One region of the Azohydromonas lata genome, then DNA from elsewhere that is predicted to be linked to it. Evidence: predicted binding sites of a transcription regulator. Region 1 holds the regulator's gene; each other region holds the start of a gene.
The links. Region 1 encodes FNR, which switches genes on or off when oxygen is low (the NO sensors DNR and NnrR bind a similar motif). Its sites were predicted from a motif close to TTGATNNNNATCAA; they were not measured.
Positions count from the first base shown of each region.

Region 2: SM757_RS07205 (hemerythrin domain-containing protein) is a predicted target of FNR. The motif match lies at 1,418-1,431, and genes of this name have one in related genera.
Region 3: SM757_RS29085 (3-hydroxybenzoate 6-monooxygenase) is a predicted target of FNR. The motif match lies at 7,639-7,652, and genes of this name have one in related genera.

Region 1 is NZ_JAXOJX010000056.1:29,650-39,321, forward strand. It holds gene SM757_RS25960 (superoxide dismutase) at 1-121, shown strand, start outside; gene SM757_RS25965 (DUF192 domain-containing protein) at 215-682, opposite strand; gene SM757_RS25970 (heavy metal translocating P-type ATPase) at 754-3,048, shown strand; gene ccoS (cbb3-type cytochrome oxidase assembly protein CcoS) at 3,055-3,264, shown strand; gene ccoN (cytochrome-c oxidase, cbb3-type subunit I) at 3,279-4,721, shown strand; gene ccoO (cytochrome-c oxidase, cbb3-type subunit II) at 4,743-5,360, shown strand; gene SM757_RS25990 (cbb3-type cytochrome oxidase subunit 3) at 5,383-5,574, shown strand; gene ccoP (cytochrome-c oxidase, cbb3-type subunit III) at 5,574-6,497, shown strand; gene SM757_RS26000 (hypothetical protein) at 6,747-7,034, shown strand; gene SM757_RS26005 (hypothetical protein) at 7,102-7,380, shown strand; gene fnr (fumarate/nitrate reduction transcriptional regulator Fnr) at 7,462-8,199, opposite strand; gene hemN (oxygen-independent coproporphyrinogen III oxidase) at 8,376-9,672, shown strand, end outside.
Region 2 is NZ_JAXOJX010000008.1:23,006-32,677, reverse strand. It holds gene SM757_RS07210 (nucleotidyltransferase family protein) at 1-201, opposite strand, end outside; gene SM757_RS07205 (hemerythrin domain-containing protein) at 778-1,356, opposite strand; gene tkt (transketolase) at 1,570-3,621, shown strand; gene gap (type I glyceraldehyde-3-phosphate dehydrogenase) at 3,696-4,694, shown strand; gene SM757_RS07190 (S8 family serine peptidase) at 4,888-6,759, shown strand; gene SM757_RS07185 (hypothetical protein) at 6,826-7,695, opposite strand; gene SM757_RS07180 (biotin--[acetyl-CoA-carboxylase] ligase) at 7,689-8,624, opposite strand; gene SM757_RS07175 (SET domain-containing protein) at 8,669-9,160, opposite strand; gene SM757_RS07170 (DNA topoisomerase III) at 9,272-9,672, shown strand, end outside.
Region 3 is NZ_JAXOJX010000076.1:16,941-26,612, forward strand. It holds gene SM757_RS29045 (response regulator) at 1-15, opposite strand, end outside; gene SM757_RS29050 (PAS domain-containing sensor histidine kinase) at 236-2,650, opposite strand; gene SM757_RS29055 (phosphate/phosphite/phosphonate ABC transporter substrate-binding protein) at 2,673-3,521, opposite strand; gene SM757_RS29060 (response regulator transcription factor) at 3,545-3,922, opposite strand; gene SM757_RS29065 (response regulator) at 3,951-4,952, opposite strand; gene SM757_RS29070 (hypothetical protein) at 5,184-5,609, opposite strand; gene SM757_RS29075 (Bug family tripartite tricarboxylate transporter substrate binding protein) at 5,918-6,916, opposite strand; gene SM757_RS29080 (MarR family winged helix-turn-helix transcriptional regulator) at 7,061-7,549, shown strand; gene SM757_RS29085 (3-hydroxybenzoate 6-monooxygenase) at 7,712-8,914, shown strand; gene SM757_RS29090 (cupin domain-containing protein) at 8,979-9,672, shown strand, end outside.

The DNA of each region.
Region 1 (9,672 bases):
CGTGGACGTGTGGGAACACGCCTACTACATCGACTACCGCAACCTGCGTCCCAAGTTCGTCGAGACCTTCCTCGACAAGCTGGTGAACTGGGAGTTCGCGGAAGGCAACTTCGCCGCCTAAGAGCGGCTCAAAGCCCGGCGGCGCTCCGGGGCGGGTGCCGCATGACGGCTTGATCAGTGTCAAAAGGCCGATCTCGCGATCGGCCTTTGTCTTTCAGCGCACCGAATTGAAGACGGGGCCTTTAAGCTTCGCGCCGGCCTGGATGCCTCGCTTGGCAAACCAGCCCTGGTTCATCTCCAGCGCATAGCGCACCGGCTTGTCCGAGCAGTGGGAGTCCAGCGTCTGCGGCTTCATGTCGGCGATGTTCACCACCGTCCCGTCATCGGCCAGGAAGGCGATGGACAGCGGCAGCAGCGTGTTCTTCATCCAGAAGCACTGCGGCGCCGGCTGCTCGAACACGAACAGCATGCCTTCGTGAGCCGCCATCTCGCGCCTGTACATCAGGCCGGTGGCGCGCTGCTCCGGGCTGAGCGCCACTTCGGCGCGGATGTTGTGCATGCCCGCGTTGAGCGTGATGGTTTCGAGCTGCTGGGGCTGGCCTTGCTGCGCGATGGCAGGCGAGGTGGTGATCACCAGGGCCAACAGCCCCGTAAGGGATGCGCGTGTCTTGATCTTGATCATGCCGTCACCAGGGGATGAACCCTAGATTATCCGGCGTCGTCGGGCCTGTGGCCGGCGCGCGCCTGTCGCCGATGAACGCTTCCACCGCCACCTTCGCCCCCAGCACCGCCGAACAGCACGACCTCGCCGTACTGGACGATCCGCAAGAGCAGCAGCGCTTCACGCGCTGGCGCGTGGACCGCCAGGGGCGGCGCATGGGCGAATCGGTGCTGCGCCTCTCCGGCATGTGGTGTGCCGCCTGTGCCGACACCATCGAGCAGGCGCTGGCCGCGGTGCCGGGCGTCGAGTCGGCCCGCGTGAGTGCCTCGGCCGAGCGGGCGCGCATCGAGTGGGATCCGCAGCGCGTGCGCGTGGCCGACATGGTGCAGGCCATTCGCCGCGCCGGTTATGACGCCGTGCCCGACGCCGCGGAGCCCGCGCGGGCGCTGCGCGTGACGGAGAACCGGCAGGCCATCTGGCGGCTCTTCGTGGCCTGGTTTTGCATGATGCAGGTGATGATGATGGCCACGCCCATCTACGTCGCCCGCCCTGGCGAGATGGCGCCGGACCTGCGCCAGCTCCTCAACTGGGGCTCGTGGGTGCTGAGCATTCCGTTGGTGTGGTGGTCGGCCGCGCCGTTTCTCAAGGGCGCCTGGCGCAGCCTTCGCACCCGCCGCATAGGCATGGACGTCCCCGTGGCGCTGGGCGTGCTGGTGACCTTCATCGCCAGCAGCGGCGCGACCTTCGACCCGGGCGGCATCTTCGGCCACGAGGTCTATTTCGACTCGCTGTCCATGTTCGTGAGCTTCCTGCTGGCCGGGCGCTACCTGGAAATGCGCGCGCGCCACCGCGTGGCCGCCACGCTGGAAGAAGCGCTGGCGCGCATGCCGCAAAGCGCCAGCCGCGTGCGCGAGGACGGCAGCCTGGAAACCGTGAGCGTGTACGCGCTGCGCCCGGGCGACCTGGTGCAGGTGGCGCTGGGCGAGAGCTTTCCGGCCGACGGCGAACTGGTGGAGGGCCGGACCCAGGCCGACGAGTCGCTGCTCAGCGGCGAGTCGCGCCCTGTGCCGCGCGGCGCGGGCGACGCGCTGGTGGGCGGCTCGGTCAACGTGGGCGCCCCGGTGCGCATGCGCGTGCACCGCGTGGGCGCGGACACGCGCTACGAGCACATCGTGGCCTTGATGCAGCAGGCGCTCACCGAGCGGCCCGCGCTGGCGCGCGCGGCCGACCGTTGGGCGCGGCCTTTCCTGTGGGTGGTGCTCGCGCTGGCCGCGGGCGCCTCGCTGGCGTGGAGTTTCATCGATCCGTCGCGCGCGGTGTGGGTGGCGGTGTCGGTGCTCATCGTCACCTGTCCCTGCGCGCTGTCGCTGGCGGCGCCCTCGGTGATGGTGGCCGCCGCCGGCGGCCTGGCCCGCCGCGGCGTGCTGCTGCAGCGGCTGGATGCGCTGGAAGCACTGGCGCGCGTGCGCCATCTCTTCATAGACAAGACCGGCACGCTGACCGAGGACAGCCTCGCGCTGCGTGAAATCGTTCACGCCAAATCGTTGAGCGCGCACGAAGCTGCGGCGCTGCGGCCGCGCGCTGCGGCGATGGCGCGCTGGTCCACGCACCCGCTGTCGCGGGCGCTCGTCCAGGCCGTGGAGCAGGGCGGGGCGGATGCGGCCATGGTGCCCTCTGCAGACGGCTGGACGCAGGTGCGTGAGCAACCAGGCCAGGGCCTGAGCGCGCTGGACGCCCAGGGCGTGGAGTGGCGCTTGGGCCGTGCCTCCTGGGTGGCTGATGCGCCCGTGGAGGACGGCAGCGACGCGCTGCAGGCCGCCTTTGGCCCGCGCGGGCAGGTGCTGCTGACCTTCTGTTTTGAAGAGCGGCTGCGCGAGGATGCCGCCGCCGCCATGGCCGCGCTGCGTGCGGCCGGCATGGAGCCGGCGCTGCTGTCGGGCGACGCGCCCTCGCGTGTGCAGCGCGTGGCTCAGCGCCTGAGCCTGCCCGTGGCCGCCGCCGGCGCCACGCCGGAGGCCAAGCTGCAGGCCGTGCGCGAAGCGCAGGCGCGTGGCGAAGTGGTGGCCATGGTGGGTGACGGCGTCAACGACGCGCCGGTGCTGGCGCAGGCCGACGTGTCTTTCGCGATGGGCGAGGGCGCGCTGGTGGCGCGGGCGCACGCCGATGCCATCCTGCCCTCACAAAGGCTTCAAGCATTGGCCGATGCGCGCAGTATTGCCGCCAAGGCCATGAGTGTGGTGCGGCAAAATATTGCCTGGGCCGCGCTCTACAACCTGGCCTGCATTCCGCTGGCGCTGGCCGGCTGGCTCCCGCCGTGGGCTGCCGGCCTGGGCATGGCAGCGAGCTCACTGCTCGTGGTGGGCAACTCGCTGCGCCTGGCGCGCTGAGGAACGATGGAAATCCTGTACCTGCTCATTCCGCTGTCGGCGCTGCTGGTGTTGATCATCATCGGCGTCTTCGGCTGGGCCCTGCACGGCGGGCAGTTCGACGATCTCGAACGAGAAGGCGAGCGCATTCTGAACACGGATGGGGAAGCGTTGACGGTAATCAAGCTTGGCGAAAGCTCGGCGCCGAACAATGCGCCCCGGGTGGATTCTCACTAAGAAGGAGGCCAGTGATGGCTCAAGCGGCGCAACCGGGAAGACCGGTTTACAGCGACGCCCCCGTGCGAATGTTCGCAGTGGCGGCGGTGCTTTGGGGTGTGGTGGGCATGTTGGTGGGCGTTTTCGTCGCCACCCAGCTTGCTTTCCCTGATCTTACATTCGGCATTCCCTGGTTGAGCTACGGACGTTTGCGTCCGCTGCACACCAATGCGGTCATCTTCGCCTTCGGCGGCTGCGCGCTGTTTGCCACGTCCTACCACGTGGTGCAGCGTACCTGCCAGACGCGCCTGTTCGCGCCTGGCCTGGCCATGTTCACGTTCTGGGCCTGGCAACTGATCATCGTCGCGGCGGCCGTGACGCTGCCCCTGGGCTACACCTCCGGCAAGGAATACGCCGAGCTGGAGTGGCCCATCGACATCCTGATCGCCGTCACCTGGGTTTCCTACGCGATCGTGTTCTTCGGCACGGTCGGCACCCGCAAGGTGCGCCACATCTACGTGGCCAACTGGTTCTTCGGCGCCTTCATCATCGCCGTGGCCCTGCTGCACATCGTCAACAGCGCCGCCATCCCCGTGAGCCTGTTCAAGAGCTACTCGGCCTACGCCGGTGTTCAGGACGCCATGGTGCAGTGGTGGTACGGCCATAACGCGGTGGGCTTCTTCCTGACCGCGGGCTTCCTGGGCATGATGTATTACTACATCCCCAAGCAGGCCGAGCGCCCGGTGTACTCGTATCGCCTGTCGATCGTGCACTTCTGGGCCCTGATCTTCACGTACATGTGGGCGGGCCCCCACCACCTGCACTACACGGCTCTGCCGGACTGGACGCAGAGCGTGGGCATGATCTTCTCGCTGGTGCTGCTGGCTCCGAGCTGGGGCGGCATGATCAACGGCATCATGACCCTGTCGGGCGCCTGGCATAAGCTGCGCGACGACGCGATCCTGAAGTTCCTGATCGTTGCGCTGTCGTTCTACGGCATGTCGACCTTCGAAGGTCCGATGATGTCCATCAAGACCGTCAACGCCCTGTCGCACTTCACCGACTGGACCGTGGGCCACGTGCACTCCGGCGCCCTGGGCTGGGTGGGCATGATCTCGATCGGCTCGCTGTACTTCCTGATCCCGCGCATGTTCGGCCGCAAGACGATGTACAGCACCCGCGCCATCGAGCTGCACTTCTGGGTGGCCACCATCGGCATCGTGCTCTACATCGCCGCCATGTGGATTGCCGGCGTGATGCAGGGCCTGATGTGGCGCGCCGTGAACCCCGACGGCACGCTGGTCTACAGCTTCGTCGAAAGCGTGAAGGCCACGTACCCGTTCTACATCATCCGTATGGTCGGCGGCCTGCTGTACCTGAGCGGCATGGTGATCATGCTGTGGAACACGATCATGACCGTGCGCAGCGGCAAGGTCGTCGAGACGCCGGTGCCCATGGTTGCGGCTGCCCACGCCTGATTGGATTGAGGAAAGACCGACATGGCACACGCAAATCCGACTGGTCACGAGAAGATTGAGACCAGCAACTTCCTGATGATCGTGCTGATCCTGATCACGGTCGCCTTCGGCGGCCTGGTTGAGATCGTTCCGCTGTTCTTCCAGCACAGCACGACCAAGCCGGTGGAAAACCTCAAGCCGTACACGGCGCTGCAGCTCGCAGGCCGGGACGTCTACATCCGCGAAGGCTGCTACAACTGCCACTCGCAGATGGTGCGTCCCTTCCGCGCCGAGACGCTGCGCTACGGCCACTACTCCACGGCCGGCGAGTTCGTTTACGACCATCCCTTCCAGTGGGGCTCCAAGCGCACCGGTCCTGACCTGCACCGCGTGGGCGGCAAGTACAGCGACGACTGGCACCGCATTCACCTGAACAACCCGCGTGACGTGGTGCCGGAGTCCAACATGCCGGCTTACCCGTGGCTGGAAAAGGCCGCGCTCAACCCGGCGGACCTGGCACCCAAGATGTCGGCGCTTCGCAAGGTGGGCGTGCCCTACAGCGACGACGAGATCGCCAAGGCGGCCGACGAGGTCAAGGGCAAGACCGAGCTCGATGCGGTCGTGTCCTACCTCCAGGTGCTGGGCACCGCGCTGAAGTAAACCAGACCCCGGAGCCAAAGCGATGGACTTCGACATCAACGTCCTGCGCAGCGTCGTGACCTTGTTCAGCTTCGTGCTGTTCATCGGCCTCGCGCTGTGGACCTGGAGCAAGCGTCAGCTTTCCCAACATGACGCGGCGGCACAACTGCCCTTCATTGATGAGGATGACGAGCCCGTCGCTGCGGCCGCGGCCCGCTTCCAAGGGAGTAAGTAATGAGTGATTTCTTCAACAGTGGCTGGTCCTGGTACGTGATCGCCATTGTGGTGGGCGGCCTGGCGTTCTGCCTGTTCGTCCTGATGGTGGCCAGCAAAACCAAGCCCATGGCTGCCGACAACACGACCGGCCATATCTGGGACGAGGACCTGCGCGAACTGAACAACCCGCTGCCGCGCTGGTGGCTGTGGCTGTTCATCATCACGGTGATCTTCGCCGCGGTGTACCTGGCCCTGTATCCGGGCCTGGGTTCCAGCCAGGGCGCCTTCAACTGGTCCAGCCGTGGCCAGTACGAGGCCGAGCAGGAGAAGGCCCGCGCCGCCATGGCGCCGGTCTACGCCAAGTACGTGACCATGACGGCCGAGCAGCTTGCTCAGGACCCGGCGGCCATGGGCATCGGCGAGCGCCTGTTCGTCAACACCTGCGCCGGTTGCCACGGCTCGGATGCCCGCGGCGGCAAGGGCTTCCCCAACCTGACCGACACCGACTGGCTGTATGGCGGCTCGCACGACACCATCAAGCAGACCATCACCGGTGGCCGCCAGGGCATGATGCCCCCGATGGCCGAAGCCATCGGCGGTGGCGAGAACGTGCGCAACGTTGCCAACTACGTGCTGAGCCTCTCCGGCAGCCCGCATAACGCGGTCTACGCCCAACTGGGCAAGGAGAAGTTCACCACCGTGTGCGCGGCCTGCCACGGCGCCGACGGCAAGGGCAACCAGGCCATGGGCGCTCCCAACCTGACCGACAAGGTCTGGCTGCACGGCTGGGGCGAGCAGGCGATCATGAACATGGTCAACAACGGCAAGACCAACGTCATGCCGGCCCATGCTTCGCGCCTGAACCCCGAGCAGATCCACGTGCTGGCTGCCTATGTGTGGAGCCTGTCCAACAAGGGCGGCGCCGCCACGCCGGCGCAGTAATCGCCAGCGGTGTTTGGCGGGGGGCTCATGTCCGCATAAGCGGCCACCCCGCCAAACCAAAGGAAAAAGCGCGCGCCAAGCCGGTTTCGGCTCTGGCGCGCGATGTCTTTTGGGGGCGGCGGCATGGGCCTGGGGCGGCTTGACGGCTCGGGCCCGCGCCGTGCTCCCTCTGTTTTCATTTCCACGTTCGTCGTGCCGTGTCGGCCCTCCGGCCGGCGCGGTGCCCGTGAACCGAGGCAGTATTCCCTGATGGACCGCAAGACCGACAAACAGGCCGGCAATGGCCAGCGCGTGCCGTGGTGGCGCGTGCGCATGATGTGGCTGGTGGTGGGTGGCCCGTTGGCCGTGGTGGTGGCGGCCCTCGTCACCGCCGTCATCGCCATCCGTGGAGCGGACGTGGTCATAGGCTCCGGCGCGGCGCCGCAGTCGCAGCAGCCCGCGGAAGATTCCTCAGGCGACATGCGCCCCGCCATAGAGGCGCGCAACAAGGCAGCTGCCGAAGCCGCCGCAGTCGGAGCCTCTTCGGCTCAACGCTAGCTCCGGGTCAACGCTAGGACGGGGCAGGGCGGCCGCGCGCAAGAATGGCCGCCAGGAGGTGATCGACATGACGACAACCCCTCGTGCCCAAGCGGTGATGCTGGTGGCCTGGCCTTCGTTCCTGATGGCCGCGGTGCTGGAGATGCTGGTGTTCGCGCTGGTGGATCCGCACGACCTGCTCGGTGCCGGTGCCATACCGGCCGAGCTCACGCCTACCGGCGTGTACTCGCTGGCCTTCTTCCTGTTCTGGGCCGTGATCGCCGCGGCCGGCGCCCTGGGCCACTGGCTGGGTACCCCGCCCAACGCGATCGACGCCGGCCACATGCACGGCGTCCATGGCCACTGAAAGACCGTTTCCACGGCCGAAGACGGCAACAAAAATGGCGCCCGCGGGCGCCATTTTTATTTGAAGCCGTAGGGCGGGCCGTCAGCAGGCGGCGCCGTTGACCAGCTTTTGCAGGCCGTCCTGGTTCACGATGCGAATCTGGCGCTGCTTCACTTCGAGCAGGCCTTCTTCCTGGAACTTGGAGAAGGTGCGGCTCACCGTTTCCAGCTTCAGGCCCAGGTAGCTGCCGATTTCCTCGCGCGTCATGCGCAGGATGAGCGAGGAGGCTGAGAAACCGCGTGCCTGAAGGCGCTGCGTGAGGTTCAGCAGAAAGGCCGCCAGGCGCTCTTCGGCGCGCATGCTGCCCAACAGCAGCATGACGCCATGATCGCGAACTATTTCACGGCTCATGATCTTGTGAAGCTGGCGCTGCAGGTCAGAGAACTCGCGCGAGAGCTCTTCGAGCTGGCCGTAGTGGATGACGCAGACCTGGGAATCTTCCAGCGCCACGGCGTCCACCGTGTGGCGGTCGCTGCCGATGCCATCCAGGCCCAGCAACTCGCCGGCCATTTGGAAGCCCGTGACCTGATCGCGGCCATCCTCAGCCGAGACGCAGGTTTTGAAGAAGCCCGTGCGCACCGCGTAGAGCGACTGGAAGACGTCGCCGGCGCGGAACAGCGTGTCACCGCGCACCACCGAGCGCCGCGTGGCCACCATGGTGTCCAGCTGCTCCAGGTCCGTGCGCGACAGGCCCACCGGCAGGCACAGCTCACGCAGGTTGCAACTGGAGCAGGCGACCTTGAAAGGTTCAGAGCGAATGGGCGGCAGAGTGCTGTTCATGTTGCATCGCGATGCCGTGGCGGCACATCCGGCCGCCTGGGCGCAGGTTTCTTCAGGAGAGTCAGCGGTCTTCAACATGATATGCCTCAATCACTGGCGCCATTCTTGGCGGCGCCTCAACTTGCCGACTTGAGGCACATCAAGCTCTTGTGTCCCGGGTTTGGCAAAGTGTCGCCATGCTACGCGATACATCCGCCCCCGGGCCCATCCTGACCGAAAGCTTGCTCCAGCGACTGGACGTGCCGGGGCCTCGCTACACCTCCTATCCAACCGCGGACCGCTTCGTCGAGGCGTTTGGACCGGTGGAGTACGCACAGGCCCTGGAGCAACGCGCACAAGGCGCCACGGTGGGCGGCACGCCCCCGCTGTCCCTTTACGTCCATATCCCGTTCTGCGAGTCGGTCTGCTACTACTGCGCCTGCAACAAGGTCATTACCAAGCATCACGAGCGGGCCGAGGAGTACATCCAGGCTCTGGAAGCCGAGATCGGCCTGCACGTGGCGGTGCTGGGCAAGGGCCAGTCGGTGTCGCAGCTGCATTTCGGCGGCGGCTCGCCGACCTTCCTGTCCGACGCCGAGATCGAGCGCCTGATGGCGGCCATGCGTTCGGCCTTCCGCATTGCGCCGGGTGCGGAGATCTCCATCGAGGTGGATCCGCGCACGGTCACCACCGAGCGGCTGCAGAACCTGGCCCGCATGGGCTTCAACCGCCTGAGCTTCGGCGTGCAGGACTTCGATCCCGAGGTGCAGAAGGCCGTGCACCGGGTGCAGTCTTTCGAGAGCGTGCACGAGCTGGTGGTCAGCGCCCGCGCACTGGGCTTCGAGTCGCTGAACGTGGACCTGATCTACGGACTGCCCAAGCAAACGCCCGCGTCCTTCGCCCGCACGGTGGAGCTGGTGGGCGAGCTGCGGCCGGACCGCATCGCGCTGTATGCCTACGCGCACCTGCCCCAGCGCTTCAAGCCGCAGCGCCGCATAGACCCCGAGCAACTGCCGCCGCCGGGCGACCGCGTGCAGATGCTCGGTGGCGCCATCCAGGGCTTCCTGGGTTTTGGCTACACCTACATCGGCATGGACCACTTCGCGCTGCCCGGCGACACCCTGGCTGCGGCCAAGCGCCAGGGACGGCTGCACCGCAACTTCCAGGGCTACAGCACGCAGCCGGACTGTGACCTCATAGGCCTGGGCGTGTCCTCTATTGGCCGCATGGGCGCCACGTACAGCCAGAACGCCAAGACGCTGCCGGAGTATTACGACGCCGTGCGCCAGGGGCATTTCCCCATCGTCCGTGGCCTGGCGCTCACGCGCGATGACCTCGTGCGCCGGGCGGTCATCATGGCGCTGATGTGCCAGGGCCGCGTGGAGTTCGAGTCCATCGAGCTGGCGCACCTGGTGAACATGCGCGAGTACTTCGCCGCGGAGCTGGAGTCGCTCAAGCCGCTGGTGGAGATGGGCCTGGCAGAGCTGGAGTCCG
Region 2 (9,672 bases), on a different contig from region 1:
GCCCAGCGCGGGCTCGAACTGCTCCTCCAGCCACGCGGTGTTGACCACCACGCGGCGCACGCCCGCGCGCGCCAGGTTGAACAGGTGCCATTCGATGAGCCGCCGTCCCTGCACGGACAGCAGCGGTTTGGGGGTCTGGTCGCTCAGCGGGCGCATGCGCTCGCCGCGGCCGGCGGCCAGGATCAGGGCAGTCACGGTCATGCGCGGCAGTGTAGGTGGGGCCTTTCCACGCCTCTTTGACGCGCCTGTGCACAAGGCTGTGATCAGCTTGAACAACAACTTGGGCTTGTCCACAGCCCCCACCCCTTCGCCGACGTTTGTTCTCTGTTGGCCCCTTTGCAATCAGGCGGCCGGTCCCCAGCCTTCGGCCGCGCGCAAGTTCGCGAGGGAAAAGAACAAACTCCGGTTATCCACAGGCCAGGGCGGGGCCTACCACGACGACTACTTTTAAAAATGAACTTCTTTGGGAAAGAAAAACACGCGAATCAGGACGAGCGGAGGGATCCCAAAAGCCGAAAAGCCCGGAAAACGGCTTCGCGGGGGATAGGGCAGTGGAGAAGCTGTGAGGGGCTCAAGCCTTGTTCACAGCCGGGTTGAGAAACCGGCTGGAAAGCGAAAAACGCTTTCGGGACAAGTACTTGGATAAGTTGTGGCCTGCGGGCGGCTTGTGCACAGGCGCATCCGAACCCCGTCTTTTTAGGGCGAAAAGGGCCAATGAAAACGCCGACGCAAGGGCCGGCGTGCAGGGGAGGGGCGAAGAAGAAGGGCTGCGGGTGCTCAGCCGCCCAGCCCGATCGGCGCGGGCGCCATGTTCAGGATGCGGGTGAAGAGGGGGCGGTACAGGTCGTCCGGCTCGTGCCCGGTGAGCGGGTCGCGGTTGCTTTCGAAAGCGGCGTCCATCTCGGCCCAGTCTTCCGGCAGCAGGTGCGCTTCGGCGGCGGGCAGGATGAGGTTTTCCTCCGTGCCCATGTGCGAGAGATAGAACGTGATGTAGCGCTCGGCCGCGGCTTCGAATTCGGCGCGGCGGGACTCGCCCATCATCTCGAAGGCCAGCAGTGCGTGCTCCAGGCGGCGGATGGCGCGTTCGCCCTGCTCGTGGTCGGCGTCCAGCGCGTCCAGCACGGGGACGAGCTCCGGGCAGCGCTCGCGCAGCCGCGGAAACAGCAGTTGCGTCTCCTTGGTGTGGTGCAGCCGCTCGGGGAACTCGTCGATGTAGAAGAGCATGGAGCGCAGCAGCTCGAAGTTGGGCGCCGTGCCCTCGCGCCGCGACTGCGTCAGCAGCATGGACAGCGAGCGCAGCATGGCCGCCAGGGCCTGGTGTTCTTCGCGGATGATGGTGAGCGTGGCGTGGCGCATGGCAGGTTTCCATTGGCGTGCGTGGCGACACGCCAGCGTGGCAGCGCGGCGCGGCGGCGTTTTGACGGCGATCAAGGCTCTTGAGCCCGCCCCGCCGCGTGACAGTCGGCCGCCTTGCGTGGGCTGGCCGACCGGCTTGATCCGGCTGCGGCAGGTGCGGCATTGGGGGCGGCTTAAAATCCGCGTTTTTGCTGCTTTCAGGCCTGAACCCGCATGGACCTCGTCGCCGATCTCCCCCGTGAAACCGCCCAGGACCCCAGCACCCTGATGGCCAACGCCATCCGCGCGCTGGCCATGGATGCCGTGCAGCAAGCCAATTCCGGCCACCCCGGCGCGCCCATGGGCATGGCCGACATCGCCGTGGCACTCTGGGGCCGCCACCTGCGCCACAACCCCACCAACCCGCAGTGGGCCGACCGCGACCGTTTCGTCCTCTCCAACGGCCACGGCTCCATGCTGATCTACGCGCTGCTGCACCTGTCGGGCTACGCGCTGTCCTTGGACGACCTGCGCGCCTTCCGCCAGATGCACAGCAAGACCCCGGGCCACCCCGAGGTCGGCATCACCCCGGGCGTGGAAACCACCACCGGCCCGCTGGGCCAGGGCATCACCAACGCGGTGGGCATGGCGCTGGCCGAGAAGCTGCTGGCCGCGGAGTTCAACCGCGAAGGCCACACGGTGGTGGACCACCGCACCTACGCCTTCCTGGGTGACGGCTGCCTGATGGAGGGCATCAGCCACGAGGCCTGCGCCCTGGCCGGCGCCTGGAAGCTCGACAAGCTCACCGCCCTGTACGACGACAACGGCATCAGCATCGACGGCCAGGTCTCGCCCTGGTACGTGGACGATGCCCGCAAGCGCTTCGAGGCCTACGGCTGGAACGTCATCGGCCCCGTGGACGGCCACGACGCCAACGCCGTGGACGAGGCCCTGCAGGCCGCCAAGGCCCACACCGGCCAGCCCACGCTGGTGATCTGCAAGACCAACATCGGCCACGGCTCGCCCAACCGCGCCGGCACCGCCAAGGCCCACGGCGAGGCCCTGGGCCACGACGAGATCGCGCTCACCCGCGCCAAGCTGGGCTGGAGCCACGAGCCCTTCGTCATCCCCGACGAGGCCTATGCCGCCTGGGACGCCAAGGAGCGCGGCGCCGCCGTCCAAGCCGAGTGGCAGCAGCGCTTCGACGCCTACGCCGCCGCCTTCCCCGAGCTGGCCGCCGAGTTCCAGCGCCGCATGGCCGGCGAGCTGCCCGCCAACTTCGCGCAGACCGCCGTGGACGCCGCCATCGCCGCCCACGAGAAGGCCGAGACCGTCGCCACCCGCAAGGCCAGCCAGATCGCCCTGGAAGCGTTCACCAAGGCGCTGCCCGAGCTGCTGGGCGGCTCCGCGGACCTGACCGGCTCCAACCTCACCAACACCAGCAGCACGCCCGCGCTGCGCTTTGACGAGGATGGAAAACCCAACGGCGGCCGCCACATCAACTACGGCGTCCGCGAGTTCGGCATGGCCGCGATCATGAACGGCGTGGCGCTGCACGGCGGCTACATCCCCTACGGCGGCACCTTCCTGACCTTCAGCGACTACAGCCGCAACGCCATCCGCATGGCCGCGCTGATGAAGACGCGCGTGGTGCACGTGTTCACGCACGACTCCATCGGCCTGGGCGAAGACGGCCCCACCCACCAGAGCGTGGAGCACGCCGCCTCGCTGCGCCTGATCCCGAACCTGGACGTGTGGCGCCCGGCCGACACGGCCGAGACGGCGGTGGCCTGGAGCTGCGCGCTGCTCAACAAGACGCGCCCCTCCGCGCTGCTGCTGAGCCGCCAGAACCTGCCCTACCTGCCCAAGGCCGGCCTGGACGAGATCGCCAAGGGCGCCTACGTGCTGGCCGAGCCCAGCGAAGTGGGCCTGAAGAAGAAGGCGCAGGCCGTGATCGTGGCCACGGGCAGCGAAGTGGCCCTGGCGCTGAACGCGCAGCAGCAGCTCGCCGTGGCCGGCATTGCCGTGCGCGTGGTCTCGGTGCCCAGCACCACCACGTTCGACCGCCAGAGCCGCGCCTACAAGACGTCCGTGCTGCCCGAAGGCCTGCCGCGCATCGCCGTGGAGGCGGGCGTGACCGACTTCTGGTGGAAGTACGGCTGCGCCGCCGTGGTGGGCATCGACACCTACGGCGAGAGCGCGCCGGCGGGCGTGCTGTTCAAGCACTTCGGCTTCACCGCCGAGAACGTGGCCGCCACCGTGCGCGCCGTGCTCGGCAAGAAGTAATCGTTTAGTTGGCCTGCGCCGCCCGCGGGCGGCGGCGCCGGGCGGTTGGTTTTTTTCAGCAGGAGACTTTCGAGATGACCATCAAGATCGGTATCAATGGTTTCGGCCGCATCGGCCGCATGGTGTTCCGTGCCGCGGTGCAGAACTTCAACGACATCGAGGTGGTCGGCATCAACGACCTGCTCGAACCCGACTACCTGGCCTACATGCTGAAGTACGACAGCGTGCACGGCCGCTTCAAGGGCGACGTGGCGGTGGAGGGCAGCAACCTCATCGTCAACGGCAAGACGATCCGCCTGACCGCTGTCAAGAACCCCGAAGAGCTCAAGTGGGACGAGATCGGCGCCGACATCGTCGTCGAGTCCACCGGCCTGTTCCTGACCAAGGAAACCGCCGAGAAGCACCTGAAGGCCGGCGCCAAGAAGGTGATCATGTCCGCGCCGTCCAAGGACGACACGCCCATGTTCGTCTACGGCGTCAACGACAAGACCTACGCCGGCCAGGCCATCATCTCCAACGCCTCGTGCACCACGAACTGCCTGGCGCCCGTGGCCAAGGTCCTGAACGACAAGTGGGGCATCAAGCGCGGCCTGATGACCACCGTGCACGCCGCCACCGCCACGCAAAAGACCGTGGACGGCCCGTCCAACAAGGACTGGCGCGGTGGCCGCGGCATCCTGGAAAACATCATTCCGTCCTCCACGGGTGCCGCCAAGGCCGTGGGCGTGGTCATCCCTGAGCTGAACAAGAAGCTCACCGGCATGTCCTTCCGCGTGCCCACCTCCGACGTGTCGGTGGTGGACCTGACGGTGGAGCTCAACGCCGAAGCCTCCTACGCCGAGATCTGCGCCGAGATGAAGGCCCAGAGCCAGGGCGCGCTCAAGGGCGTGCTGGGCTACACCGAGGACAAGGTCGTGGCCACGGACTTCCGCGGCGAGCCCTGCACCTCCGTGTTCGACGCCGAAGCCGGCATCGCCCTGGACAAGACCTTCGTGAAGGTCGTGGCCTGGTACGACAACGAGTGGGGCTACTCCAACAAGGTGCTGGACATGGTGCGCGTCGTGGCCGCCTGAGGCTGCCCACCCGCTGCCCGCGTCTTCACGACGTGACGAAGCCGCCCCCGGGGCGGCTTTTTCTTTTTTGGGCGCGGCCCCAAGGCGTCAGGCCATCAGTGCTGTTGCGCTGTTGCGCGCTGTCGCGAAGCCGTTGTTGGCGGCCCTATAGTGACCCGCTGCGACTGACTTCAGGACCACCATGAGGAAAGTGATGAACAACGCGGCGATGACCGCGACGGCGCTGGCGTTGCTGGGCTTCGGCGGCACGGCGTGGGCGGAATTGCCGGCTGCTGCCCTTGCGCCGGTGTTTAGGCCGCAGTTGGCCAACGGGCTGATCGTGCAATTGCGTGACGCGCCTACGCACGCGCAGGTGGCGCGTGAGCAGGCCCAGGCCGCTGACGGCCACAGCGCCCGAGGGCAGGCGCACCGCGAGCGGCTGCAGCACGTGCTGCAGGCCGCGTCGCTGGACCGCGCGACCATAGACGTGCCTTCGGCGCCGCGCATTGCGGACACGGGCAGTGCCTCGCAGGTGCTGCGCTTCGAACGCATGATGACCCTGGACGAGGCCCGCCGCCTGGCCAAGCGGCTGGCCGCCCGCGGCGACGTGCTTTGGGCCGAGCCCAACACGCTGGAGCGCCCGCAGCAAAGCACCTCGGTCAGCGACCCTTATTACTTCGCCAACGCCTCCAATTCGTTCAACACGGAAGGCCAGTGGTGGCTGTTTGGAGTGAATGGCGCCAGCGGCAGCGCCAAGGCCGACCGGCGCCGCGGCGTGCCGGACTTCCTGACGGCGTGGGGCACTTTCAACGGCTCCACCGCGGCAGCGGTGCCTGTGGCCGTGCTGGACACCGGCATCACGCCACACGCCGACCTCGCGGGCCACATAGGCACCGGCTACGACTTCGTGAGCACCGTGGCCTCAGCGGGTGACGGCGGTGGCCGCGACACGGACCCGACCGACCCGGGGGACTTCGTCAGCAGCGACGACCGCACCGCCAATCCCAATTTCTTCGCTTCCGATTGCGGTGCCACCAGCAGTTGGCACGGCACCAAGATCGCCGGGCTGATCGCCGCCCTGACCAACAACAACGCCGGCGTGGCCGGCGCCAACTGGAACGCCGTGGTGCTGCCCGTGCGCGTGGCGGGCAAGTGCGGGGCGGAGGTGGCCGACATCGTGGATGGCATCCGCTGGTCGGCGGGTTTGGAGCTCACGGGCTTCGCGGCGCAGAGCCTGCCGCGGGCACGCATCATCAACATCAGCTTCGGCGGCACCGCCGACTGCACCAGCACCGACGAGGGGCGGCTCTACCAGCAGGCCATAGACGCGGCGCGTGCCGTCGGTGCCGTGGTGGTGGCCGCCGCTGGCAACGAGCACACCGCGCCCACGCGCCCGGCCAACTGCAGCAACGTCATCGGTGTGGGCGCGCTCAACCGCGACGGCTTCAAGGCCACCTATTCCAATTTCGGCTCCTCGCTGGTGATTTCCACGGTGGGCGGCGATCCCACCGATTCCGGCAACTGGGGCAGTGCCTTGGGCGACAGCGGGCTGCTGACGACCAGCAACGGCGGCAGCACGACGGCGGGCAGTGCGACTTACGCCTCTGTGTTCGGCACCAGCTTCTCCGCGCCGCTGGTGTCCGCGGCCATCAGCCTGATGCTTGGGCGCAATGGGGCGCTCACGGCGGATCAGATCGTGGCCGGGCTGCAGGCCAGCGCACGGCCGCACGTGACTTCCACGGTGATGGCCCAGTGCTCCGACGCCAACCCCGGGCGCTGCATCTGCACGGAAGCCACCTGCGGCAAGGGCATCCTGGACGTGCCCCGCGCCCTGGCCTACGCCGCAGCGCCTTCCACCACGCTTTCGCCGGTGGCGGCGGCCAACATCGACAGCACGGACCTGACCAACGCGCACACCGCCAATACCCAGGACCGCAGCGCCAACCCCGTGGTGCCCACTACCCCGGCCGGCCCGTGCGGGCGCGACAACGTGTGCGCCGGCGCCATGCAGCCGGGCTGGCTGCTGGGCCTGCTGGCGGCCTCGGGGGCGCTGCTGTGTAGGCGCCGACGCCGCGCGGCGCAGTAAGGCGGGCCTGAGCCGGCGCGCTGCCCGGAAGGGCCGCGCGCCGCGCCATCACCTGCCCGTCAAGGGTCAGCTCTTGGCCGGCTTGCGGCAGCCGCGGAAGCCGCCGCGCAGGGCCGGCGTGGGCTCCATGCCGGCGATCATGGAGCGCACCTCGTCGGTCGGCCGCTCCACGCGCAGCAGCGTGGCCGCGGCTTCGCTGGTGGACACCACGCGCGCCTGGCGCGGGCCGCGCGCGTCCTGCAGGGCCGCCAGCGCCGCTTCGGCCTGCGAGGCCTGGGCGTGGCGGCTGAACACCAGGCCCGGCTCCAGCGCCGGCAGGTCGCGCGCGAGCTCGGCGCGCACGCCCTGCTTGCGCAGCTCGTCCAGGCGGCGCTGCGCGGCGCGCTGGTCCGACATCTTGCCCAGGTAGACCAGGTAGGCCGGCGCGGGCATGAGCGTCTGCCGGCGCCAGGTGCCCTTGGGCAGCGCGGCCAGCGCGGCTTCGGCCGCGGGCAGGGTTTGGGCGTCGAAGGGGCCGGCTTCCAGGCACACGGCGTTGAGCGCCGTCACCGCGCCGGACACCGCACCCTTGCCGCCGGCGGCGGTGGAGGCGCCCACGCCCGCGGCCACGGCGACAGCGGCGGCCGCGGCCGCCGCGGTGGAGACGGTCAGCGTCTCGTTGGAGGACGAGCCCTGGGACACCGCCGCCTTGCCGCCCTGCGCCGTCACGGCGGAGGCCGGGGCGGCCGAGGTACCGCGCGACGCGTTGGGCAGGCTGGACTCGTTCGCGTCCGGGGCGGCCGCGTCCGGCAGCACTTCCACGCTGTCGGGTTTGATCTGCTGTTCGAGGCGTGCGGGCTCGCGTTCGGTCTGGCCCGTGAAGTCGCCCAACAGCAGCCAGGCCAGCAAAATGAGGTTGAGCAGCAGCAGCGCCGCCGTGAGGCGGCGCGTCAGCACTGGTCGTCCGCCGCGGCTGCGGCCGGATCGGCCTGGCCGGACAGGCGCACGCTCACCTCGCCGCTGGACAGACGCTGCAGCCCTTGGGCCGTTTCCACCAGCAGCGCGCCGTCCTCGGCCACGCCGCGGGCCGTGCCTTCCAGCGCGGGGGCGGTGGTGGTCACGGGGCGGTCCAGCAGCAGGTCGCGCCGCGCGTAGCGCTCGGCAAACGGCTTGAAGCCTTCGCGCTCGTGCTGGCGCAGGGCTTCCACCAGCGCCAGCGCCACGCGGTGCAGCACGTCAGGCGGGGTGATGTCCACTTCCAGCTCGTTCAGGCTGGCGAAGCCGTTGGCCACGTCGCGCACGGGCTGCGGGAGCAGGTTCAGGCCCACGCCGATGACGGCCATGCGCTGGCGGCCCACGGCCACGGTTTCGATCAGCACACCGCCGAGCTTGCGGCCGACGACGGCGGGGTCCAGGAGCCACAGGTCGTTGGGCCACTTCAGCGCGATGCGCGGCGCCTGGCCGGGGGCCAGCGGGTCCAGGGCGTCGGCCAGTGCCACGCCCACGCTCAGCGACAGGCCGGACCAGTCCGCGGGCTCGTAGGGCAGCGACAGCGAGAAGGTGAGCGAGGCGCCGGGCGTGGACTGCCAGTTGCGCCCAAGGCGGCCGCGGCCGCGCGTCTGGTGCTCGGCCACGAGCAGGCAGGGTTGCGTGTCGTCGGCGCGGCGGCCCAGCGGCGTGGGCGGCTCGCCGCGCGAGGGCAGCGCTTCAGGCGAGCGGTAGAGCGCACGCTCGTGGCGGCCGCCGCCGGACAGCCGCGCGCGTTCCAGCAGCCGGGTGTTGGTGGAGTCGGCATGCGCCACGACTTCGACGCAAAGCCCCGGCAGCAGCGGCTGCAACTGCCGCCACAGGGTTTCGGCTTGCCAGTGCAGGCGGGATTCGTTCATGACAGGCTTAACGGGTGGCAGGTCCGCTTCGTGGACCGGGCGTTTCAGCGTTTCTTCTTCTTGGGCGCGAGCATGGTGCCGCGGCATTCGTCGTGGCCGCAGTGGCAGGCGAAGCGCTTCTTGAGCGCGGCGGTGTAGCGCTCGTCGATGATCAGGCCGTAGTCGAAGAACAGCTCCTCGCCGGCCTGCAGCGGGCGCAGCGCCTTGATGAAGACGCGGCCCTCGTCCTCCTCGGCCTCGCAGTTGGGAACGCAGGCGTGGTTGATCCAGCGCGAGGCGTTGCCGCCGTGCCCGCCGTCTATCACGCGCTCGTCATCGACGTGGAAGTAGAAAGTGTGGTCAGGGTTGCTGGGGTCATGCGGGTGGCGGCGCAGCGCCTCTTCCCAGGTGATGACCTCGCCCTTGTATTCAAGAATGGTGTCGCCCTCGGCAATGGCTTGCAGGGCGAAAACGCCCTTGCCGTGCACGCCGGAGCGGCGCACCTGGATGCGGCGGCCACGGGCAGATTGGGGCTCGGCTTGCACGGAGGGCTTCATTCGGTACATTGATTTCATGGGCGCACGCATGCACGTGCGTGCGCGCGAGAGACACGGATTGTAGGCACGCAGGCCGCCCAAGTCGGCCTGCGGCCGTTTGAACAAGACACCATGAGCAAATCGCTGATCATTGCCGAGAAACCCAGCGTCGCGCAGGACATCGTGCGCGCGCTCACGCCCGTCGCGGGCAAGTTCGAAAAGCTCGCCGAGCACTTCGAGAATGACCGCTACGTGGTCACCTCCGCCGTGGGCCACCTGGTGGAGATCAAGGCGCCGGAGGCCTACGAGGTCAAGCGCGGCAAATGGAGCTTCAACCATCTGCCCGTCATACCGCCGCACTTCGAGCTGGCTCCCATAGACAAGGCCAAGTCGCGGCTCAACGCCGTGGTGAAGCTCGTCAAGCGCAAGGACGTCACCGAGCTCATCAACGCCTGTGACGCCGGGCGCGAGGGCGAGCTGATCTTCCGCCTCATCGTCCAGTACGCCGCGGGCGACAAGAAGCCGATCGACAA
Region 3 (9,672 bases), on a different contig from region 1:
AGTCTGCTTGCCCATTGAATTTCCGCCACCCAACATGTTGCTCACCATTTGATCCCTGCTTCAAGCTGGCGCCCGCGCGGGCACCGGCTGCATCCCCATGTGCTTCCGTGCTGCCTGGAAAACCTGGCCCGTGGGCCGTTTTGCTGCTCACTGAGACGCAAATGTCATTTATGAAATTTTGTGTAAACGGCGGGATAACGTGTGGCGTGACTGTCAAAGCCGCACAGTTGTTGGCCTAGGCCGGACTGGGTTCCCGTTCACTGCGGGCGTTGACCCTGGGCAACATGACCACGGCGCCCTCGTCCGCGGGCACGGCGGCGGGCGCGCCGGCTGCGACGGATTGCACGGCGGCGGCCTCCTGCGCATCCGAGATGCCTGTCTGGGGCAGGGGCAGCCACAAGGTGACCTGCGTGCCCTGCCCCGGCTGGCTTTGCAGCTCCAGCGAACCACCCAGGAGCTCGACGATTTCCTTGACGATGCTCATGCCCAAGCCCGTGCCGGGGATGTTGCCGGAGGCATCGGCCCGATAGAAACGCTCGCTCACGCGCGCCAACTGCTCGGCCGTCATGCCCATGCCCTGGTCGCCCACGACCAGGCCCACGCGCTGCTCGGCGGCGCCGGCCACGCCCGCCGGCTCGCACCGCACGCTGACGTGCACGTCGCCGCCCTGCGGCGAGTACTTGTAGGCGTTGGACAGCACGTTGCCCAGCGCTTGCGACAGCTTGCCGCGGTCCACGCGCACGGGCAGGGGCAGCGCCGGCAGATCGAGCACGGGCGCGGCGCGCTGCTGCGGCGGCTGGAAGTCGTGGATGACCGTACGCGCGAGCTCGCACAGGTCCAGGCGCTCGATGTCGAAGTCCTTGCCGCGCCGGGCCTCGATGCGCGCCAGGTCCAGCAGCTCGTTGACGATGGAGATCATCAAGCCGGCCTGCCGATGCAGGGTCTGCAGCACGTCCTGCTGGCGCGCGGGCGACAGCGGCCTGCGCATCATCAGCTCCACGAAGCCGAAGATGTTGGCCATGGGCGTGCGCAGCTCATGAGCGGCCGTGGAGAGGAACTCGCTCTTCATCTGGTCCACCTCCGTCTCGTGCGTCACGTCGCGCAGGTGCAGCACCTGCGCGATGCTGCCGTTGCCGCTGCGCAGCGTGACTTCCAGCGTGCGCCGGGTGGGCCGCTCCAGGTCCAGCAGCAGGCGGCGGCGCCCGCCGTCCAGGGACTCGGCTTCGGCGCGGCGCAGGGTGTCGAAGTCCGGCACGGCATGCGCGCCGGCCGGGCAGCGCTGCGCCAGCAGCGCCGTGATGCAGGCCTCGTCCTGGCCGAGCACCTGTTCGGCATCCAGGCCCGTGAGCCGGACGAAGGCCGGGCTGACGAAGTTGATGCGGCGGTCGCGGTCGAAGGAGACGAAGCCGTCCGGGCTGAGCGTGAAGATGGCCTTGAGCTGCTCGCCGCGCTCCTGCAGCCGCTGCACGAGCCCGGAGATCATGCGCGAGATGGCCTCTATGTCCTCGCCGCTGGCGTGCTCGCGCACGTGGGGCTGGGTCATGAGCCCTTCGAGCACGCCGCGCAGCGCCGTGAGCGCGGCCTGGCGGGAGCGAAGCTGCTCCTGCAGCCGCAAGTCCAGCGCGTGCTGCTCGGACACGTCGCGGCAGGCCAGCACATGGCCATAGAGCGCGCCGTCCGGCCCGGTGATGGACGACAGCGTGGTGTCCATCACGCGCTGCCCGCCGTCCGCGGCCATCACCTCGCCACGGCGGCCGCGCCAGGGCGCGTAGGACGCCTGGCCCGCAAAGATGCCCGGCAGCAGCTCATGCGCCGCCCGGCCCAGCACGCTGCTCTCGGCCAGCGCCAGCGCCTTGCAGGCCGCCGGGTTGGCCAGGACGACGCACCCCTGCGCATCCAGCGTGAACACGCTGTCGGCAATGGCGTCCAGCGTGACCGCGGCCTGCTCGCGCTGCATCTGCATGTTGGCCGCGGCGCGGTTGATCACCTCGAAGGTGCGCTGCAGCTCGATGGGCGCGTCCTTGGCCAGCCCGGCGCGCGACTTCATGACGCCCAGCCGCATGTCGGCTTCGAAGGACTCGATGTGCTCCAGGTTGCCCAGCCAGCCCTTGAGCGCCATCCTGAACGCCACCAGCCCGCCGCCCAGCGCCAATGCGGCCAGGGCCAGCGCGGCCAGGGCCTCGTACCAAAGCTCGGCGGCGATGTGCTCGGCCGCGAAGCTCACGCGCAGCACGCCGTAGTCGCGGCCGCCCACGACGATGGGCCGGTTCACGTTGTAGAGCGCGGAATCGATGTAGGAGCGCAGCGCCGCGGGCGCACGGGCGTCGAGGGCGTCGCTGCGCACCGCCTTGATGGTGCCGCCCGTGATGTCGATGAAGGTGGCGTGCGCGAAGTCTGAATACAGCAGCACCCGCTCCAGCGTGTGCCGTATGGTGTCGTAGTCGCCGATGACGGCGCTGTCGGCGATGGTGGGCATGATCACGCCCACCAGCGACTCGCCGCGCAACTGCTTGTCTTCGATATCCACCAGGACTTCGTAGCGGAAAAACAGCCACAGGCCACCCGCGACGAACAGCCCAAGCGCGATGGCGTACAGGCCGAACACGCGGCCAGCCAGCGACCGGGGCAACCACCACCGCAGCAGCTTCACCGAGCAGACCTCTTGCCGGCGCTCAGCGCAATTGGGCCGGAGCCGCCCGGTAGAAGTCGCGATACGGCGCGTACTCGCTGCCGTCGGACGGGATGAAGCGCACGACCTCGGTCAAGCCGGCCAGGCGCGAGGACTGCTCAAGAATGGCGCGGCCCTTGGGGTCGGCATGCATGCCCAGGAAAGCCTTGGCCACGGCCTTGGCATCACGGTCGGGCACGCGGTCCGAGTGCATGAGCGCCAGGTCGTGCAGCGGCGGGGAGGACCACAGCACGCGGAACTTCTTGTTCTCGCGCCGCGCGTAGCCCTCCACCAACTGGGAGTTCACGCCGGCCGCCGCGGCCTTGCCGCTGAAGAGCTGGACGAAGGCGCCATCGGTGTTGCCGGCGAACACGACGTTCACATCCACCTTGCGCGCGAGCAGTTGCGCATAGGTGAACTTGTAGGAAACCGTGGCCTCGGGGCCGGGGAAGCACACGTCCTTGCCGGCGAGCTGCGACAAGTCGGTGATGGGCGAGTCCTCCGCCACCACGATCTGTCCATGCACGGGCGGCGTCTGGCGCCGGCCGAAAACCTTCCAGCCCAGCTTTTCCCGCTCGGGACTGAAAAGATGGTTGGTGAAGACGAAGTCGACTTCCTTGGCCAGCACAAAGCTGGTGGTGTCCGCGGAAGTGCGCCCAATCTTGAGCTGGAGCTTGACGCCGCTCTTCTCGGACACGTAGGCCATGACCGGGTTCCAGTACTCGGCCGTCACGTTGATGCCGTACTGGTTGACCGGGGAGAACATGTAGGTTTGCGCCCCCGCGGCGGGGAGGTAGGCCGCGAACGCGCAGGTGAGGAAAGTGCCGGCAAGACGGGAGCGCAAAAAGCCCATGGATCTGTGAAAGGTTCGGTGGTTTACAGGTCGGGCAGCAGCCGCTGCACCGTTTCGATGAGGCGTTGCGGGCTGAAGGGCTTGACCATGTAGGCATCGGCTCCCGCGGCCATGCCTTCCTGGATGTCCGTCGCCTGGGCGCGGGCCGACAGCAGCACGACGCGGGTGCCCTGCAGCACGGGCATGTCGCGCAGCCGCCGGCACACCTGCAAGCCATTGAGCTCGCCGGGCATCATCACGTCCAGCAGCACCAGGTCGGGCTTGACCTCCTCGGCCTTCTCCAGCGCGGCGGTGCCGTTGCTGGCCTCGTGCAGCTCAAGCCGATCTTCGAACTCGTCCAGGGACCAGCGAAGCAGCTTGCGCAGGTCCGCCTGGTCATCAACGATCAGTACTTGTTTCATGGTGGGAGGGGTTACGGCCCTTGATGCGTCAAGCCGCGCGGTCTTCGCTGCGTGCCACGGCTTCCTTCTCCGCCTTGATCTCGAGAATGCGCGGCAGGATGCCCTCGAACAGCTTGACCAGGCGCGGCTCCAGGTGCGTGCCGGCGGCGCAATTCAGCGTGGCGATGGCCGCATCCACGGGCCAAGCCTGCCGGTACGGGCGGTTCATAGTGAGGGCGTCGAAGACGTCGGCCACCGCCACGATGCGCGCGGCCTCCGGGATGGCCGTGCCGGACAGCCGGTCGGGGTAGCCGGAGCCGTCCCACTTCTCGTGGTGATGCAGCGCGACGGCCGCGGCCATCTTGAACACCGGCGCGTCATGGCAGATGAGCATGTCGTGGCCGAGGCGGCAGTGGGTCTTCATGGTTTCCCACTCATCGGCATCCAGCTTCAGCGGTTTGAGCACGATGGAGTCAGGCACTCCCAATTCGCCAATGTCGTGCAGCGCAGCGGCCAGCTCCAGCAGCCTGATCTGCGCGTTGTCCCAACCGGCGGCTTCGGCCAGCGCGGCCGCGTAGGCGGCCATGCGCTGCGGATGCCGGCCCGCGCGGTCGTCACGGAAATGGCTGGCCTTGCCCAGCATCAGCAGCGCCTCGCGGTAGGCCGCCTCCGTGCGGGCATGCTGGTGCAGCGCCACCTGCTTGCGAACGCAAGCCAGCAGCTCGGCCGGCACCATGGGCTTGAACAGGCAGCCGTGGACCTCACGGAACGCTCCGGCCTCGTCGCCCACGCTGTTCCTGGCCGCGACGAACACCACGGGAATCACCGATGTCTCCGGGTCCGCCTTGATCTCGCGGGCTACGGCAAAGCCGTCCATGTCCGGCAAATCCAGATCCAACAACACCAGCGCCGGCTTGTGCTTGCGCACGGCCGCCATGACGCTGCGGCCACTCCAGGCAAATGCAAGACGGTGCTCGGGGCCCAGCACCTGAGCCGTGAAAGCCAGGTCGTCCGGGTTGCTGTCAACGATGAGTATGGTTTGACCAGTCATGCTGATCCTTCAAATCGGAACTCCAGAACTTGCGACCAAATTCCTGGAACAAATGGCTTGCGCTCATCGGTTCCGCCATCTCCATTCAATTCCCTAAAGGGTCTAGCCCGATATATCAATTCTGGAGTGGAAAAAATGAATTTGTATCGCGACGCTGGACCACACTCTCCGTCAGCCGATCGCAGGCTGTGTTAGCGGACTGTTAATTACCGCAACACGCCTTGAAACAGATCAATTCAACAATAGGCCTTCACAAGCCCGTCTGGCCAGCGCGAGGGCCGCGCCCATGTCCTGGCGCACTTTGGGGTCCAGGCGCATGTAGATGGTGCCGTGCACGAAGTTGACGAAGCGCATGAAGTCGCCCGCCAGGGAGGCCGACGCGTCGTCCGCGCCGGTGCCCGCGGCCATGTCGTGCGGTGCAAACTGGTGGCCGGCCAAATTCCTGAACCCCGCGACAAGCTCAGGGTTACCGGCCGCACTGCACAGGCAGGCCAGAAATACAGGATCCAGCAGCGCCGATTGAAGTGCCGCAGGCTCAGAATAAACAACTGCAGTCATAAAGCAGCCAAGCTGCGGCGAAAAATACAGGGCATGCCGACACATACGTTGTGTCAAATTTCCTGCCAGTATATTGACGCCAATTACTTCGGCACTCAAAAACCCAATTTTCAGATTTTCGGCGTCCCCATAATGATGTTGGTTGCCGAAATGTGAACTTGCTGACGTGGCCCGGGCGCGGCAAACGGGCCCCGGCGCCCCGCCAGCGTGCCCCAGGGACGGTCTGGCAAAGGGTTTCCCCCAAGATCTGTGGATAAGCCTGTGAACAAGCGTTTGAGAACGGCGCCAAGCCCCTGTCCCCCCTGGGCATGGGTTAGCGTGCTCAAACAATGGGCAGCAGGCCTGTTGCGCGCACCGTATCGGTGCCTTTCAGGCCGATGCGCGCGGATCGCACCGGCCCACCAGGCTCATTCCAGGCTGATGTTCTTGCGCTGCGCCAGCTCGCCGTAAATCCGCGACTTGGCCGCCGCTTGGCGGCCGATTTCCTCCGGCGACCAATTCAACGTTTCAAAGGCGAAGGTATTGAAGCGGGACTGCACGTCGGCGTCGGCCACGGCCTTGGCCACGTCGGCGTGGATTTTGTCGCGCACGGCGGCGGGCAATCCGCGCGGCGCCACCAGCACGACGAAGGAATTCACGTCCAGCGCCGGGCCGCCGGCCTCGGCCATGGTCGGCACCTCCGGCATTTGCGCCAGGCGCTTGGGCGCGGCCACCGCCAGGTAGCGGATCTTGCCGGCCTTGAAAGCGCCCTGGCTGGACGGGATGGAGCCGAAGCTCCACGACACGTCGCCCGCGCCCACCGACGTGAAGAGCTGCGACACCTCGCGGTAAGGCACGTGCTGCATCTCCGTGCCGGTGCGCATCTGCAACTCCTCGCCGCCCAAGTGGCCCGGGCTGCCCACGCCCCAGGAGCCATAGGTCACCTTGCCCGGCTCGGCCTTGGCGGCGGCCACCACGTCGGCCACGGTCTTCCACTTGGAATCGGCGGCCACGGCCAGCATGAAAGGCGTGCGGAACAGGATGGCCACGGGCTCGAAGGTCTTGAGCGTCTCGAAGCCGCGCGATTTGTAGAGATGCGGCAGGGCGGCCAGGTGCTCGCTGTCCAGTTGCAGCAGCGTGTAGCCGTCGGCCGGCTTGCCCTTGACCGCGTCGATGGCGATGAAGCCGCCGCCGCCCGGCCGGTTTTCCACCAGCACGCGCTGGTTCCAGGCCTTGCCCAGCTTCTCGCCCACGATGCGCAGCACCGCGTCCGGTCCGCTGCCCGGCGCAAAGGCGGTGAAGATGGTCACCGGCTTGGCGGGATACCCGGCGGGCTGGGCCTGCACCGCGCCGCTGCCCAAAACAGCGGCAACGGCGGCCAGCGCTAGAACATGGCGTCGCGTGGACGAGTGGGCAATGGACTGCATGCTGTGTGTCTCCAGAATTCAGAAATGCGGCTGGCGGGAATCCACCCATGCCGTTTTTGTCCGCACGCCTATCATCAGCATGCTTAATTTCAGCATAGGTCAATTCTTGACCTGGATCATTGCGGGTTTACGCCCATCGATGTCATGACCACCGACCTGCCGACCACCTCCCTGCCCTCGCTGGACGACCTGCCCGGCCACTACATCCGCCGCCTGCAGCAGATCGCCGTGGCGCTGTTCATGGACGAGCTCAAGGACTGGAACCTCACCCCCGTGCAGTACGCGGCGCTCAATGCCGCGGCGCGCATGCCCGACATCGAGCAGGGCGCGCTGGCGCGCGCCATCGGCTTCGACACCTCCACCACCGGCGGGGTGGTGGACCGCCTGGAGCGCCAGGGCCTGATCGTGCGCAAGCAGTCGCCGCAGGACCGCCGCGTGCGCCTGCTGGCCACCACGGCTGCCGGCCGTGCGCTGCTGGACGAGGTGCAGCCCGGCGTGGCCCAGGTGCAGGAGCGCATCCTGGCCCCGCTGCCCGCGGAGGAACGGCCGCTGTTCCTGCGCATGCTGCGCACGCTGGTGGAAGCCAACAACGAGCTCAGCCGCGCGCCGCGCGAAATGCCGGACGGACGTTGAGGGCCGTCCAGGCGCTGCGCCGCTGAACGCGGCCAAGCGCCCACGCCGGTCTCGCCGCACCCCGCCAGCCCCTCAGGGTTTGCCCGCATTTGATCTTGGTTAATCAAATCTACACTAATCTTCAGTGTGCTGACTTTCAGCGTTCTTGAGCAGGAGACAAGCATGGGCACGACGAACACGGACCTTCCCATCCTGGTGGCCGGCGGCGGCATCGGCGGGCTGGCGGCGGCGCTGGCGCTGGTGCGCCGCGGCTTCAAGGTGAAGGTGATGGAGCAGGCGCCGGAGATGGGCGAAATCGGCGCGGGCATCCAGTTGGGCCCCAATGCGTTTCACGCCTTCGACGCGCTGGGCATTGGCGAGAAGGCGCGCAGCCGCGCCGTCTACACCGACTACATGGTCATGCACGACGCCCTGGACGAGTACCAGGTCGGCCTCATCCCCACGGGCGAGGCCTTCAGAAAGCGCTTCGGCAACCCCTACGCCGTGATCCACAGGGCGGACGTGCACCTGTCGCTGCTGGAAGGCGCGCAGGCCAGCGGCCGGGTGGAGTGCCTCACCTCCACGCGCATCGAGCACGTGGAGCAGGACGAGGCGGGCGTCACCGCCGTGGACCAGAACGGCGTGCGCCACCGCGGCATCGCGCTCATCGGTGGCGACGGCGTGAAGTCGGTGGTGCGCCAGCAGTTCGTGGGCGATGCGGCGCGCGTCACCGGCCACGTGGTCTACCGCGCCGTCGTGGACAAGAAGGATTTCCCGGCCGACCTGCAGTGGAACGCCGCCAGCATCTGGGTCGGCCCCAACTGCCACCTGGTGCACTACCCGCTGCGCGGCGGCGAGCAATACAACGTGGTCGTCACCTTCCACAGCCGCGAGCAGGAGGAGTGGGGCGTGCGCGAAGGCAGCAAGGAGGAGGTGCAGAGCTACTTCCAGGGCATCTGCCCGAAGGCGCGGCAGCTCATCGACCTGCCCAAGAGCTGGAAGCGCTGGGCCACCGCCGACCGCGAGCCCATAGGCCAGTGGACCTACGGCCGCGTCACGCTGCTGGGCGACGCTGCACACCCCACCACGCAGTACATGGCCCAGGGCGCCTGCATGGCCATGGAAGATGCCGTGACGCTGGGCGAGGCGCTGCGCGTGCACGGCAACGACATCGCCAAGGCTTTCGACTTCTACCAGCGCTCCCGCGTGGCGCGCACGGCGCGCATCGTCCTGTCGTCGCGCGAGATGGGGCGCATCTACCACGCCAAGGGCGTGGAGCGCCTGGTGCGCAACGATCTCTGGCGCGGCCGCACGCCGGAGCGCTTCTACGACGCCATGGAATGGCTGTACGGCTGGAACGTGGACAACTGCCTGGCCCCGCAGTGAGCCGCAACGACACGAGCACCGCGCACGCCACAAGCACCACAAGCCCCACAAGGACGACCCCGCCATGAACGAACTCGGCCGCCTCGAAGACCTGCCCCCGGATTACGTGCAGGCGCTGCGGGCGCAGAACCTGGTGCCGCTGTGGCCCAGCCTGCGCGCCGTGCTGCCCCCGGGCAAGCCCAGGCCCAACACCCGGCCCACGCACTGGCCCTACCAGGCGCTGCGCCCGCTGCTGCTGCAGGCCGGCGAGCTCACGCCCATGGAGAAGGCCGAGCGCCGCGTGCTGGTGCTGGCCAACCCCGGCCACGGGCTGGAGAAGATGCAGGCCAGCGCCGCCATGTACCTCGGCATGCAGTTGCTGCTGCCGGGCGAATGGGCGCCGTCGCACCGCCACACGCCCAACGCGGTGCGCATGGTCGTCGAAGGCGAAGGCGCCTGGACCAACGTGGACGGCGAGAAGTGCCCCATGCAGCGCGGCGACCTGATCCTCACCCCCACCGGCCTGTGGCACGACCACGGCCACGACGGCACCGAGCCCGTGGTGTGGCTGGACGTGCTGGATCTGCCGCTGGTCCATTACATGGAGGCGTCCTACCACGTGGACGGCCCGCGCCAGAGCGTGAAACCCGGCCACGGCGAGCGCGCCTGGCTGCGCGGCGGCGTGGTGCCCATGCCGGTGTTCCAGCGCTCGGCCCAGGCCTACCCCCTGCTGCGCTACCCCTGGACCGAGACGCGCGCTGCGCTGCAGTCCCTGGCCG